Linked DNA regions of Corallococcus sp. EGB. The protein of the gene in region 1 interacts with the protein of each later gene in a pairwise test. Links are inferred from orthologs where the notes say so. Each region holds a gene or a part of one and is shown on either strand. Other genes may lie near its edges. The genes, in order: KYK13_RS15465 and KYK13_RS13345.

What was found.
Region 2: the proteins of KYK13_RS15465 (region 1) and KYK13_RS13345 interact in binary tests that used the Escherichia coli proteins (3 or more experiments, as listed by UniProt). The link is inferred for Corallococcus sp. EGB from one-to-one orthologs.

What each region holds. Positions count from the first base shown.
Region 1 is NZ_CP079946.1:3,685,762-3,692,805, reverse strand. The notes cover bases 1,425-4,423. They hold KYK13_RS15465 (redoxin domain-containing protein), read left to right. Parts: upstream 1,425-2,643; coding sequence 2,644-3,204; downstream 3,205-4,423. Other genes in these bases: KYK13_RS15460 (zinc ribbon domain-containing protein), read left to right, coding at 3,358-4,423; KYK13_RS15470 (heme lyase CcmF/NrfE family subunit), read left to right, coding at 1,425-2,647. In the rest of the region: KYK13_RS15480 (hypothetical protein), read left to right, coding at 1-127; KYK13_RS15475 (cytochrome c maturation protein CcmE), read left to right, coding at 132-626; more of KYK13_RS15470, read left to right, coding at 623-1,424; more of KYK13_RS15460, read left to right, coding at 4,424-4,593; KYK13_RS15455 (cytochrome c-type biogenesis protein), read left to right, coding at 4,709-5,212; KYK13_RS15450 (tetratricopeptide repeat protein), read left to right, coding at 5,216-6,169; KYK13_RS15445 (GNAT family N-acetyltransferase), read right to left, coding at 6,248-7,044. UniProt on the Escherichia coli protein: Involved in disulfide bond formation. Catalyzes a late, reductive step in the assembly of periplasmic c-type cytochromes, probably the reduction of disulfide bonds of the apocytochrome c to allow covalent linkage with the heme.
Region 2 is NZ_CP079946.1:3,113,419-3,120,433, forward strand. Bases 2,571-5,540 are described here. They hold KYK13_RS13345 (protein-disulfide reductase DsbD), read left to right. Parts: upstream 2,571-3,328; coding sequence 3,329-4,753; downstream 4,754-5,540. Other genes in these bases: KYK13_RS13340 (SPFH domain-containing protein), read left to right, coding at 2,571-3,246; KYK13_RS13350 (tRNA-uridine aminocarboxypropyltransferase), read right to left, coding at 4,769-5,359; KYK13_RS13355 (hypothetical protein), read right to left, coding at 5,356-5,540. Outside these bases: KYK13_RS13335 (IscS subfamily cysteine desulfurase), read right to left, coding at 1-1,262; more of KYK13_RS13340, read left to right, coding at 1,633-2,570; more of KYK13_RS13355, read right to left, coding at 5,541-5,907; KYK13_RS13360 (RNA polymerase sigma factor), read left to right, coding at 6,399-6,980; KYK13_RS13365 (anti-sigma factor), read left to right, coding at 6,977-7,015. UniProt on the Escherichia coli protein: Required to facilitate the formation of correct disulfide bonds in some periplasmic proteins and for the assembly of the periplasmic c-type cytochromes.

The DNA.
Region 1 (7,044 bases):
TGGCCGTCTCCAGGGTGGTTGGGGGTACGTGCAGGCGTGCTACGGCATCTCCGTGGCCGCCTTCGTGCTCTACTCGGTTTCCCTCTGGGCGCGCCGTCCCCGCGCCTCCGCTGATTCGAAGGAGTGAGCCCATGACGCCCGTCAACCGCAACCGCCTCATCGCGCTGGGAGCCCTGCTCTTCGCCGGCGCGGGCCTGGGCTTCATCGCCTTCGGCAACATCGGGGACAACCTCGTCTACTACTGGAGCCCGTCGGAGCTGGTCGCCAACGGGGACAAGGCCTACACGGCCACCATCCGCCTGGGCGGCGTGGTGCAGCCGGGCAGCATCCAGTGGAACGAGTCCCACACCACGCTGGACTTCCGCGTGGCGGACAACGCGCACGCGGACGCGACGAGCGTGCACGTGCGCTCGCTGGAGACGCCGCCGCAGATGTTCCGAGAGAAGATCGGCGTCGTGGTGGAGGGCACCTATGACAAGTCCGGCGTCTTCACGTCCAACCGGCTGATGGTGAACCACTCCAACGAGTACCGCGCGCCCAAGGAAGGCGAGTCCCCGCGCAAGTGGCAGGACACGCTGTCCGAAGGCGCCACCACCGCGGCCGCGACGCCGCCGGGGGCGCCGTGAACGGGATGCTGGGTTACGGGCTGGTCCTCGCGGGCCTGGCCTTCGCGGCGTTCGGCGCGGTCCTGGGACTGGTGGGCGGCCTGCGCCGCAACGACGCCAGCTATCCGTGGGTGCTGCGCGCGGTGTGGGGCTTCGCCGCGTGCATGATCGGCAGCAACCTGGTGATGGTGGAGGCGCTCATCCGCCACGACTTCAGCGTGAAGTACGTGGCCCAGGTGGGCAGCCGCGCCACGCCGCTCATCTACACCATCGTGTCGCTCTGGAGCGCGCTGGAGGGGTCCATCCTCTTCTGGGGCCTCATCATGGGCACGTACGTGGCGGCGTTCGCCTGGGTGCACCGCAAGGAGCACGCGCGCTACATGCAGCTGGCGCTGGGCACCATGCTGGCCGTGGGCGTCTTCTTCGCCTTCCTCATCGCGGGCCCCGCGAACCCCTGGGGCGCGGTGTCGCCGGTGCCGGCGGACGGTCCGGGCCCCAACCCGCTTTTGCAGAACCACTTCCTGATGATCATCCACCCGCCCATGCTCTACGCGGGCTACGTGGGCATGACGGTGCCTTTCGGCGTCGCCGTGGCGGGCCTCTTGCGCGGGGAGATTGGCGAGGCGTGGATGGCGCCGCTGCGGCGCTGGACGCTCATCGCGTGGATGTTCCTCACGCTGGGCATCGTGCTGGGCTCGTGGTGGGCGTACGCCGTCTTGGGCTGGGGCGGCTACTGGGCGTGGGATCCGGTGGAGAACGCGTCGTTCCTGCCGTGGCTGACGGCCACGGCGTTCATGCACTCCACCATGGTCCAGGAGCGCAAGCGGATGCTGAAGCTGTGGACGCTGAGCCTCGCGCTGGCGTCGTTCGTGCTCACCATCCTGGGCACGTTCATGACCCGCTCCGGCATCTTCAACTCGGTGCACTCGTTCACCCAGTCGGACATCGGGCCCACGTTCCTCGTCTTCATCGGCATCCTGCTGGTGGTGTGCATCGGCCTCCTGGCCACGCGCGGCCACCTCCTGGCGCCGGAGGGCCGGCTGTCGTCCATGATGTCTCGCGAGGCGAGCATCCTGGTGAACAACCTGGTCTTCGTGGCCATCACCTTCACGGTGCTGTTGGGCACGCTCTACCCGCTGGTGTCGGAGGCCGTGCGCGGCATCCGCGTGAGCGTGGGCGAGCCGTACTTCAACAAGATGGCGGTGCCGGGCGGCATCGCGGTGCTCTTCCTCATGGGCGTGGGCCCGGTGCTGCCCTGGGGCACGCCGGACAAGGCCACGCTGCGCCGGCAGTTCCTCATCCCCGCGGCGGTGGGCGTGGTCATCACGGTGGCCTGCTACGCGGCGGGGCTGCGCGGCGTGTACCCGCTGCTCACGTTCGGGCTGGCCGGCTTCGTCACCGTCATCACGCTGCGCGAGCTGGTGGTGCCGGTGCGCGTGCGCATGACGGAGCGCAAGGAGGGCTTCGTCACGGCGCTCGCCACCGCGACGGGCAAGGCGCGCCGCCGCTTCGGCGGCTACGTGGTGCACCTGGGCATCGTGCTCATCATCGTCGCCGTGGCGGCCTCCAGCGCGTACGTGAAGCACACGTCCGGCACGCTGAAGAAGGACGGCACGATGATGCTGGACGGCTACCAGCTGAAGTACGTGGGCCTGTCCAGCGGCGAGGAGCCGCACCGCACCTTCGTCGCCGCGCGCCTGGAGGTGACGGCGCCCAACGGCACGGTGAGCGAGCTGCGCCCGCGCATGAACTACTACGAGCGGAGCACGGACCCCGTGGGCACGCCCGCGGTGCGCGAGTCGCCGAAGGAGGACCTCTACATCTCCCTGATGGCCTTCAGCGAGACGACGGGCACGGCGAGCTTCAACGTCTGGGTGTTCCCGCTGGTGGGATGGATCTGGTACAGCCTGCCGCTCCTGCTCCTGGGCACGCTCATCGCCGTGTGGCCGCAGCGCCGGGCCGCGGTGCTGCGCGCGGACGCGCCGACGGTGGGGGCCTCCCCTCCCCTGGCCAGCGGTGACGCCGAGCGGGGTGCGGCATGAAGCGCTGGCGGCTTCCCCTGCTGTTCACCGTGGCGGGCGCGGCGCTGCTCGCCGTGCTCTACCAGGGCTTCGGGCGGGATCCGCACGAGGTCCCCTTCATGCTGAAGGGCACGTCCGCGCCGGACTTCACGCTCAAGCCGCTGGACGGCGGAGACCCCGTGAAGCTCGCGGACCTCCAGGGCCGCCCGGCGGTCATCAACTTCTGGGCGTCGTGGTGCGGGCCCTGCAAGTACGAGCACCCGGTGCTCGAGTGGGGTTCGCGCGAGCTGGGCGCGCAGGCCGTGTTCATGGGCGTCGTCTTCGAGGACACGGAGCCCAACGCCCGCGACTTCCTGCGCCGCATGGGCGCGAGCTTCCCGCAGCTGATGGACGAGCGCTCGCGCATGGCGGTGGACTACGGCGTCGCGGGCGTGCCGGAGACGTACTTCATCGACGCGAAGGGCATCATCCGCGGCAAGCACGTGGGTCCCATCGATCCGCAGACGCTGGCGCAGCGGGTGAAGGAGCTGACCCAGCCCCTGGCCAGCTCCACCGCGGAAGCCGCGCGTCAAAACTGAGTCACGCTGCCCGCTCGGACGGCAGGCCCCCGGGAGCAGGGAGGGACCTCCCGGGGCCGCCTCGCGGCAAGCGCGGCTTCCGTAGTAAGTCCCTGCTGTCGGCGTCGTGCGCAGGGGCTTCCCCCGGCCCCGGTCCCAGCGAGGTGGGCTTCCATGCAGTGCCCCGAGTGCGGTGAGAACGCGGCGGACGTCCGCCTGGCCTACTGCGAGAACTGCGGCGCGAAGATGCCGGCACGCCAGCTCCCGCCCCCTCGCGCGACCAGCGCGAAGAAGAGCCAGCGCCCCAGCCGCCCCGCGTCCGAGCCGGCCTATGCGTCGGAGATCATGGACGAGGAGGAGGACGACGCGCGGCAGGGCCGCGACACGCCGCCCCCGCGTGGCTCCCGCGCACAGCCTCCCCCCGAGGAGTACGAGGACGAGGAGCCGTACACGGGCCCGCGCTGGCTGAAGGACGTGCCGGGCCACTCGCAGAGCGTGCTGGGCGTGGGGCTGGTGGCGTTCTCGTTGGTGCTGTCCATCCTCCCCTTCTTCCCCAGCGTGGGCGTGCTGGGGACGCTGCTGACGCTGGTGGGCTGCGTGGCGCTCGCCGCGCGGGAGCTGCGGCGCAGTGGCGACGCGCCCGGCTGGGTGGACTCCGTGCCGCTGGCGCTGATGCGGCCGGAGGTGCCCGCCGCGTTCACGCTGCTGCTCCTGGCGCTGTCGGTGCGGCTGCTCTCCGGCTTCAACCTGCTCTTCCCCCTCTGGGCGGCGGGGACGGCGCTCATCGCCGTGGAGCAGTACCGGCGGGTCATCGCGGAGCCGGATGGCGTGGGCCGCCACTTCGAGTGGCGCTCGCTGCTGGGCTTCCCCCGGGTGCTGGCGCTGGCGGGCGTGGCGGTGTGCGTGGCGGCGCTCTACCTGCCCTGGGGCAAGGTGATGGCGGACGGCTCGCCCCTGCCGGACAACGCGCCGGTGCCCGGCAGCGTGCGCGCCGGGCCACCGGAGCTGCGCGTGATTCCCACGACGCAGGCCTCGGATGATTCGCTCTACAGCGCGGGGGGCGGCGTCGCGTCGCGCTCGGGCTGGGACCTGCCCCTGTCGGAGCTGCCGCTGCTGGTGCTCCTGTCGGTGCTGGTGCTCGCGGCGCTGCGGCCGGACGTGGAGCGCCCGGCCTTCCTGCGGTGGGCGCCGGTGGGCGCGGTGAGCGTGAGCCTGCTCTGGGCGCTCGCGGGGGTGAAGCTCGCGGTGGGGCCCCTCGCGTTCCTCGTGGGCCTGGGGGCGGTGGGCTTCCATGCCGTGCGCCAGGCGCTGGGCCGGGACGAGCCGGCCGGGTACCTGCCACCGGACGAGGACCCCTACGACCCGGACCAGGACCTGGAGACCGAGCAGGACCCGGCGTACCGGGGCTGAGGCCTTCGGAAGTGCCAAAGGGGGGCTGCCCGAGCGGCGGGCGTGCGGCCCAGGAATCCCTGTGCAATACCCGTCAGGGGGCGGTAGTTAGGGACGGCCCCCGCTGGAGCCCCCGATGAATGCCGTCCTCGTCTCGTTGACCCTCGCCCTGAGCCTTGCCACGGGGCAGTTCGCGCCGCAGCAGGCCGCGAGTGAGCCGCTCGCGCCGGAGCAGGAAGTCCGGGTGCAGCAGCTGGCGAAGAAGCTGCGCTGCGCGGTGTGCCAGGGCCTGTCGGTGGCGGACAGCCCGTCCTCCATGGCGCGCGCCCAGTTGGACAAGGTGCGCGAGCTGGTCTCCGCGGGCAAGACGGACACGGAGATCGTCGACTACTTCGTGGCGCGCTACGGCGAGTGGGTGTTGCTGGAGCCGCGCGCGGAGGGCTTCAACTGGTTCGTGTGGCTGGGACCGGTGGCGCTGGTGCTGGGCGGCCTCTTCGTCATCCTGAAACAGCGTCAGCCCTTGCCCGAGGGCGCCGCGCCCGCGGAAGCCGCGCAGGTCCCCTCCCCTTCCACACCCGCGCCGTCTCCGGACGACGCGGACCCCTACCTCCAGGCCGTGCGCCGGGAGCTGGAGCGCTAAGCCATGCAGCCCGAGCCCACCAACTGGTTGCCCGGAATCATCGTCCTGTCGGTCGCCTTCGTGCTGGCGGCCGCGTGGCTCCTCTACATGAAGATGAAGACGGGGAGCGCGCTGCCGGACACCCCGCCCAGGGCGGACGGTACGGCGGACGACCTGGCGCAGCGGGCGCAGTCGCTCATCGAGCAGCTGCGGACGCTGGAGGCGGAGAAGCACCACTTCAGCGCGGAGCACTACACGGCGGAGAAGGCGCGCCTGGAGAAGGAGGCGGCCGCCGCGCTGCGCGCGAAGGACGAGCACCAGAAGCGGCAGGCGGCGGGAGAGAGGTCACCCGCGCGCAACGTGCCGGCGCCCACGGGCTGGGCGTCGCGCAATCCGCAGCTGGTGGGCGCGATGTGGGGCGCGGGCATCGTGGTCTTCTTCGGAGGGCTGAGCTACCTGCTCGTGTCCGAGCAGAAGCCGCGCGAGGAAGGGCAGATGGGCACGGGCGCGACGCCGCCGGGCATGGCCCAGCAGCAGGCGCAGCTGCCCGAGGAGAACGACGAACTGGAGCAGGCGCGCCAGCGGCTGGCGTCGAACCCGGGCGACGTGGAGGCCGCGTCGATGCTGAGCCACGAGCTCATCCGCCAGCAGCAGTTCGACGAAGCGATGAAGGTGACGCTGAAGGGCCTGGCGGTGGATCCGTTCAACGTGGAGCTGCGGGTGCACCGGGGCGTGCTGCGCGCGACATCGCAGGGCGACCTGCAGGGCGCGGAGCAGGAGCTGACGGAGCTGGTGGACACGTGGCCGGACGCACAGGAGGCGCTCATCTTCCTGGGCAGCCTGTCGCTGCGCCGGGGCGACAAGGCAGGCGCGCTGGCGCATTTCGAACGCTTCACGGTGGAAGTGCCCAAGAACATGCAGCCCCCGCAGCTGGCCCCCGCCATCGCCCAGCTGCGCGCGGAGGTCGCGCAGCCGTAGCGCTACGGTGTGCGTCGTGAAGGGCCGGGCCTCCGGCCCGCCTCCCCACCGTCACCTCGGCCCGTGCCCCCCCGGGCGTCAATGCACCGCGGCCTTCCTCCGACGGAACCGGCGCACCTTCTCCACCAGCGCGTCGGACAGCACCCCCTTCACCGCGTTGCGCGTCTGGCGGGCCCACGCCTCGGAGCGCGTGAACCACCCGCCCGCGAAGCCCGCGCCGTGCACGCGCAGCGACACCGTCTGCCGCTGCTTCGTCACCCAGTCGGACTTGTACGTCTCCGTGCCCCGCAGGAAGTCGTACTCCGTCAGGCCCATCTCGATGGCGTCCTTGAACGTCTCGCCCACCAGCACCAGCCCCACGCTGCGGTTGCGCCACGCCGGGTCATAGCCGGACTGGAAGTACACGAACGTCTGGCCATGGAGGATGCCGTACACGGACGCCACCGCCTGGCCGCCCACCTTCATCGTGTACATCCGCAGCCGGCCCCGCTCCGCCAGCCACTGCGTCGCATCCCGGTGGAACGCCTCCACCCCAGCGCCCTTGATGCCCTGCGACCCGCCATCCGAGGACCAGCGCAGCGCGTGCAGCCGGAGGAAGTCCGTCATCGGACCGGCCAACCCACCCGGCGCGTCCGTGCGCTCGATGCGGTAGCCGTCCTGCTTCTCCAGCCACTTGCGCCGGCGCAGGTAGTTGTCCCGCCGGCCCGTGCGCTTGAGGAAGGCATCGAACGGCTCGCCCGGCACCAGCGTCTCGTAGGGGCACACGTAGCGCTCCGACACGCGCACGTCGCCAAACACCTCGCGCGCCACGCCGAGCGTCGTCGAACCCTCACGCAGGTCCGTCAAATCCAACACATCCCACTCGTCGCGAAGCC
Region 2 (7,015 bases), 570 kb from region 1 along the record:
AGGCGGATGACGAAGTCGACCTCCTCCTCGGTGTTGAAGCGGCCCAGGCCGAAGCGGATGGAGCTGTGCGCCATGTCCTCTTCGACTCCCAGCGCGCGCAGCACGTAGGAGGGCTCCAGCGACGCGGACGTGCACGCGGAGCCGGAGGACACCGCGACGTCCTTGATGGACATCATCAGGGCCTCGCCCTCCACGTAGGCGAACGACAGGTTGAGGCTGCCCGGCATGCGGTGCTCCAGGCTGCCGTTCACCGTCACCATGTCCAGCTGCTCCAGGATGCCCGTGCGCAGCCGCTCGCGCAGGCGGAACAGGCGCGCGGACTCCTCCGGAAGCTCGTTCTTCGCCACCTCCGCCGCCGCGCCGAAGCCGACGATGGACGCCACGTTCAGCGTGCCGCTGCGCATGCCGCGCTCGTGGCCGCCGCCGTCCACCATGGGCGCGATGCGCACGCGCGGCTTGCGGCGCACGTAGAGGGCGCCCACGCCCTTGGGGCCGTACATCTTGTGGCCGCTGATGGAGGCCAGGTCGACGTTCATCTTCTCCACGTCGAAGGGCACCTTGCCCACGCCCTGCACCGCGTCGCAGTGGAAGAGGACGCCCTTCTCCCGGCACAGCTTGCCAATCTCCGCCACCGGCTGGACCACGCCGATCTCGTTGTTGGCGAACATGATGGAGACGAGCACCGTCTTCGGCGTGAGGGCCGCGGCCAGCTTCTCCAGGCTCACGCGGCCGTCGCGCTCCACGTCCAGGTAGGTGACGCGCGCGCCGCCGGTGGGCATCTCCGCCCACTTCTGGAACGTCTCGTCGGCTTCCAGGTGGTGCTTCGCCGCGAGCTCCGGGACTTCTTCCGGCGTCACGTCGCGCCCGGCCAACTGGCCCAGGCGCAGCAGCTTGAGCTCGTCCAGGCGCTCCTGGCGCACGCGCTCCAGGCGCTTGCAGGTGTCCAGGACGGCCTTGTGCTCCGTCTTCAGGGTGATGATGTGGTCGCCCTTGGACTTGTAGAACTCGATGACGCCCTTGATGGCCAGGTTGTCGGATTCGGTGGCGCCGGAGGTGAAGACGATCTCCTTCTCCGACGCGCCAATGAGGTCCGCCACCTGCCGCCGCGCCTTCTCCACCGCGGCCTCGGCCTTCCAGCCGAACGCGTGATTGCGGCTGGCCGCGTTGCCGAAGTCCTCGCGGAGGTAGGGCAACATCGCCTCCAGCACCCGCGGGTCCAGCGGGGTGGTCGCGTGGTTGTCCATGTAGATGGGCAGGTTCAGCATGAAATCCTCAGGAAGAAGTGACGCAGGAGGGTGGAACGTCCCTCCGCTCCCCGGCGACGCGGTGGGTCCGCGCGCAGCGGCAGGGTCTACACGGGCCCACACGAATGTGGACCGGACTGGTCAATTATAAAATCGACCCCCCTCGGGTCAAGGGAACATGGGGCGCAATGCCCCTGTGTCCGACGCGTCGGGTCGAGGAGCGCTCCGGCGGGGTCCAACGCTCCTCCGGAGTGGAGCACTCCGGCTGTGCCGGGTTGGAGCGGGGAGAGCCGAAACGGCGCTTCGCGAGCCCATAAGTGCCCGTTTCGTGGCCCCGCGGGAGATGGCCGGGGGCCTGCACTGGAGCGGTCGCGGAGGGTGCGAACACATGAGCGCCAACGCGAAGTCACAGGCCCGGAGCAACGCCCACGAGACGCAGTCGGAGGGAACGGGGCGGCCGTCGCTGATCCGCCTGGAGGGGGGACTGGAGCGCTCCCGCTACGCGGACGGCTGGCGGGCGGGCAAGCCCGCGGAGGACCCGGAGAAGGTGAAGAAGTGGGGGCTCATCACCGCGCGGCCCAGCGAGTTCCTCATCCACATGCGCCGGGGGCGCGTGCGCGAGGTGAGCGGCCAGGGCGCCAGCTGCTTCAAGCTGCCCGGGGACTCGGTGGCCATCGTGCCCACCAGCATCCAGCGCCTTCAGTTCACCGCGGATCAGGTGACGAACGAGAAGGTGGGCGTAGCGGTGACGGGCCTGGCGGTGTACCGCATCGCGGATCCGCTGGTGGCCTTCCGGATGCTCAACTTCAGCTACCCGGAGCGCGCGCAGGAGAAGCTGGCCGAGCTGCTCGGGGAGATGTTCGTGGGCGCGGCGCGGCGGCTGGTGGCGAACCTCTCCGTGGAGGAGGTCCTCACCCGGCGCAAGGAGGGCATCGCGGCGGAGTTGATGCGCGAGATCGCCCCGGTGCTGTCCGGGAAGGGCCGGATGGAGGACCGCACCGACTCGGGCTGGGGCGTGCTGCTGGACACGATTGAAATCCAGGACGTGCGCGTCCTGTCCTCCGCCGTCTTCGAGCACATGCAGGCGCGCTTCCGCCGCGAACAGGAGCGGCAGGCGCGCGAGGCGGAGCTGGCCAAGGAGCGCTTCGTGCGGCGCGAGGAGACGGAGGCCGAGCGCCTGCTCAACCTCCAGAAGCTCGCCGCGCGAGAGGAGGTCCGCCAGCGCACGCAGGCCTCCGAGGAGCAGGCGCAGATGGAGCAGCTCGCGCAGGAGGCGCGGCTGGCCCAGGCGAAGATGGAGCAGGCGCGCCAGCAGCAGCAGGAGCGCACCGCCGTGGAGCGCGAGGTGGCGCTCGCGAAGCTGAACGCACAGGAGGAGGTCCGCACGCGCACGGAGGCCTTGAAGGAGCAGGCCCGGCTGGAGGCGCTGGCCACGGACGCGCGGCTGGAGGAGGCGCGGCTGACGAGCGAACGGCAGCTCGCGTACAACCGCGCCCAGGGTGAGCTGGAGCAGCTGCGCTGGGAGCAGGAGGCGGAGGCCGCGAAGGCACAGGTGGAGCTGGAGCGGCTGCGCCGCCAGCAGGAGGCGGAGTCCGCGCGCCATGACATCCAGCTGGCCGAGGCCCGGCAGGAGGCCGAGCAGTTGTCCGCCCGGCTCCAGGTGATGCTCGCGAAGCAGGCCATCGCGGAGGCGGAGGCCGGCATCGCGGAGCTGGAGCTGCGGCGCACGCGCGCGCTGCAAGGGCTGGAGATGGAGCGGGCGAAGGCGCTGCGCGACATCGAGAACTCGGTGAGCCCGGAGGTCATCCAGCTGACGCTGGCGCGGCAGCTGCCCCAGGTGGCGGCGGCCTTCCAGCAGAAGATGGGCGAGGTGCACGTGACGGCGGTGGATGGCGCGAATCCCTTTGGCTACATCGCCGCCGCCGTGGAGGGCGTGATGGGGCTGGCGCGCTCCGCCGGACTGAAGGTGCCTGCCTCCCCGGCGCAGCCGCCTGTGGGGTAGCCGCGTCCGCTGCCTCCGCATATAGAAAGGGGCCGCTTCCGGAGCCTGTGCGGTCCGGAGCGCGCGGAGGCGGAAGGCACGCATGGACACGAAGAAGCTGACGCTGGCGGCGGTGGTGGCGGGAGTGGCGGTGGCGGTGGTGCCGTGGCTTTTGCCCTCCGGCCCGAGCACAGGGCTGGACGCGGCCCGGTTCCTGGAGTCCGGCAATCTCGCGTGGGGCGCGCTGGTGGTGTTCGCCGGCGGTCTGCTCACCGCGATGACGCCGTGCGTGTATCCGCTCATCCCCATCACCGTGTCGGTGTTCGGCGCGCGCAAGGCGGAGGCGCGGGGCCGCTCGCTGGCGCTGACGACGTCGTACATCGTGGGTATGGGCGTGGTGTTCAGCGCGCTGGGCGTCCTGGCGGCGAAGACGGGCCAGGCCTTCGGCTCCATGCTGGGCAGCCCCGTGGTGGTGATGGGCCTGGCGCTGTTCCTGCTGTTGTTGGCCTCGTCGATGTTCGGCGCGTTCGAGCTGGCGCTGCCGTCGTCGATGCAGACGAAGCTCAGCAACGTGGGCGGCGCGGGCATCGCTGGCGCGTTCGTGATGGGCAGCGTGTCCGGGTTCCTGGCGGCGCCGTGCACGGGGCCGGTGCTCACGGGCCTCCTGGCCTTCGTGGCGAAGTCCGCGAACACGACGCTGGGCGCGACGCTGCTGTTCATCTACGCGCTGGGCATCGGCGTGCCGTTCTTCCTCATCGGCGTGTTCACGGTGCGCCTGCCGCGCGGTGGCGTGTGGATGGAGTGGGTGAAGAGCGTGCTGGGCATCATGCTGGTGGCGCTCGCGTTCTCGTACCTGAAGGACGCGTTCCCCTGGGCGCGCGACGCCGTGAAGGCGCTGGGCGCGGAGGTGGGCCAGGTGCCCGGCGCGGTGATTGCCGCGGTGCTGGTGGTGGTGGGCGTGTGGGTGGGCGCGGTGCACCGGTCGTTCAAGGAGGGCGCGCGCGAGTTCGGCTTCAAGGCGCTGGGCGTGGCGCTGGTGGTGGGCGCGTTGGTGGTGCGCGGCGGGGCGCTGGACGCGCGGCCCACGGGCGAACTGTGGGTGCGCATGGGCCTGCAGGAGCGCCCCGTGGCGCCGGCCTGGCAGTGGCACCACGTGCTGCCGGCGAAGACGGCCTCGTTCGACGCGGGCCAGTTCGAGCAGGTGCTCGCGGCGGCGAAGCAGGAGGGCCGGCCGGTGCTCATCGACTTCTTTGCGGACTGGTGCGCGGCCTGCAAGGAGCTGGACCGGCTGACGTATCCGTCCTCGGAGGTCATCTCCCAGGCCGAGGACAGCCACTTCCTCACCATCAAGATCGACGCGACGAACAGCAGCGACCCGCTGGACGCGCTGATGGAGAAGCTGGGCGTGGAGGGCCTGCCCACGGTGGCCTTCGTGAACCCGGACGGCACGGTGCTGACGAAGCCTCGCGTGACGGGCTTCCTGGAGCCCGCGCCCTTCGCGGCGGAGATGCGGAAGGTCCTCCAGTAGGAGGCCGCTTTCGCGTCAGAGGTAGTTCTCCCAGCCCAGCCGGCCCCGGCTCGCGAGCACGCGCTCAATCATCAGCTCGTGCAGCGTGAGCAGCGGCTTCGCCACGTCCTCGCCCTCCAGCCGCGCGAGCGCTCCGGCCATGGCCTCCAGCGTGGACATCCCATCCGGATGTGGCGGCTTGCGCAGGCGGCGCGTGTCCGGCGCGGGCGGAGGCAGCCTCAGGCCCGGCAGCCGCCGCAACGCGGGGACGCGCTGCACCATGCGCCGCGCCTGCGCCCAGCTCCCATCGATGACCACGAGTCGCTTCGGCGGAGGCCCCTCCGCCTCCGGTGCGTCCGGGAACAGGAGCCACGTGTCCGGCGCGTCCAGCACCGACGGATCGAACGGCGTCCCCGGCGCGCCATAGGACACGATGTGGCAGCGGGGCAGCGCCAACGCCGCGATGCGGGCGGTGTTGGTGCTCTTCTGCGACTCCTTGTTGTGCCGGATGATGAGCAGCTCCGTGCGCGTGGGCACCACGGGCACTTCCGCGCACAGGCACAGGGCCGTGGGCAGGTAGCACCGCGCACAGCGGCCCGCCAGGTCCTCCGGGGTGCTCGACCTCATTTCGCCGCGGTGCGGTAGCGCTCCATCAGGGCTCGCGCTTCCCGCAGCTTCTCCTCGACGAAGCGGTCGTCCGCGTCCGGTTCGTACTCGGCGTCTGGTGGATCCAACTGGAAGAGGGCGGACAGGCTCGCGGGGGCGACCTCCAGCCACTCGGAGGTGCGGGTGAGCGCGGCCTGCCGGCGCCCGGCGAACGTCTCCGGCCCGTCCTCCGGCCCGCACCGGCAGATGCGCGCCGAGTCCCCGGACACGTCCACGTAGAGTCCCAGCACCTCCGCGTCCACCTCCGCCGCCAGGGCACAGGTGGCCTCGCTGACGTAGGCCGCCATGGCCTGCGCCGCGCTGCGCTCCGTCAGCGAACGCACCAGGTAGACCTGCCACCCGGCCTCCGTGAGCGCCCCGGCCTCGCTCAGCGGCGCCAGCTCCGCCGGCGGCGCCTGGATGCGCGTCAGGAGCCGGCGCACCGGCACCTCCAGCCGCTCCAGCCGTGCGTTCGACGCGGGGCAGAAGAAGACCACGCGGTACTCTCGACTGTCGGCGGCGGTTTCCATGGGCATACGGCGGTGTCCCAAGAGGACCAAAGGACTCCCCAGGCACGCAAGGGGGGAGTTTCACCCGGGCGCGCTTCCCCGGGCCCCGGAGGGCCTCCCGCCCGGCCGGGACGCGACCCGCCGGGGCATGTCCCCCCGCCTGACCCGACCCGCGGGGCCCGCCACCCCACCGTCCGCGGCGGAGCCGCACCCACTCCAACGCTCCCGCCGCCCCCAAGTCGCAGGGGCCGGGCGCTCGCCCATTTTTCCACGCTGATTTTCCGCACCGGGCAGGGCGCACCCACCGGGAGGCAAATCACACCCACGGAGAGGCATTACGCCAGGGAGTGCCTGGATGTCTGTCTATTCCATGCAATGGATTGGCGTCTGCTTGAAGTGTTGCAGCCGGACTGCCCGTCGTGAGGTGCGGTGAAGCGCGCCCGCGTTTGTCGCATCCGTGAGAGAAAAAGAATCCGGCCCTCGGCGTTCTCTGGGGGAAGGGAGGCGGTCGCATGGTGCCAGGGAGGGAGGAGCCGCCGGCCCGGGAGGGCTCGGGAGGGGAGTTCGCCGCGTTCGCGATCCGCCATCAGCCGGTGCTGGTCGCCATCGCGCGCAATGTCTGCGGCAAGGGTGCCAGTGATTGCGACGACCTGGTTCAGGACGTGCTCTTGCGCGCGCTCCTGCAATGGGAGCGGCTCAAGCGCTGGCCGGACCCCGCGCGCCGCGCCTGGCTGGTGCGCGTGCTGCACAACCGGTTCCTGGACCAGTGCCGCCGCCAGGGCGCGGAGACGGACCGCCGGGTGGACCTGCACAACGTCCACATGCTCTTCGAGGACCCGGAAGCCGCGCCAGAGCCCGAGCAGTGGGAGTACGTCACCGAGGACGAGCTGCGTCAGGCCGTGGCCCGGCTCAACGAGAAGCTGCGTCAGGCGTTTGAGCTGCACGCGCGGGGCCTGCGCCACGCGGAGATCGCCCGGCGGATGAACACCCCCAGCGCGGGAACGGTGGGCACCTGGCTCTTCCACGCCCGCCGCCGCCTCAAGGCCATGCTCCACGACACCGCCGAGCGCCGCCGTCAGGAGAGGGAACGATGAGCACCCCGTGTGAGGACCTCCAGCCCTTCCTGGAC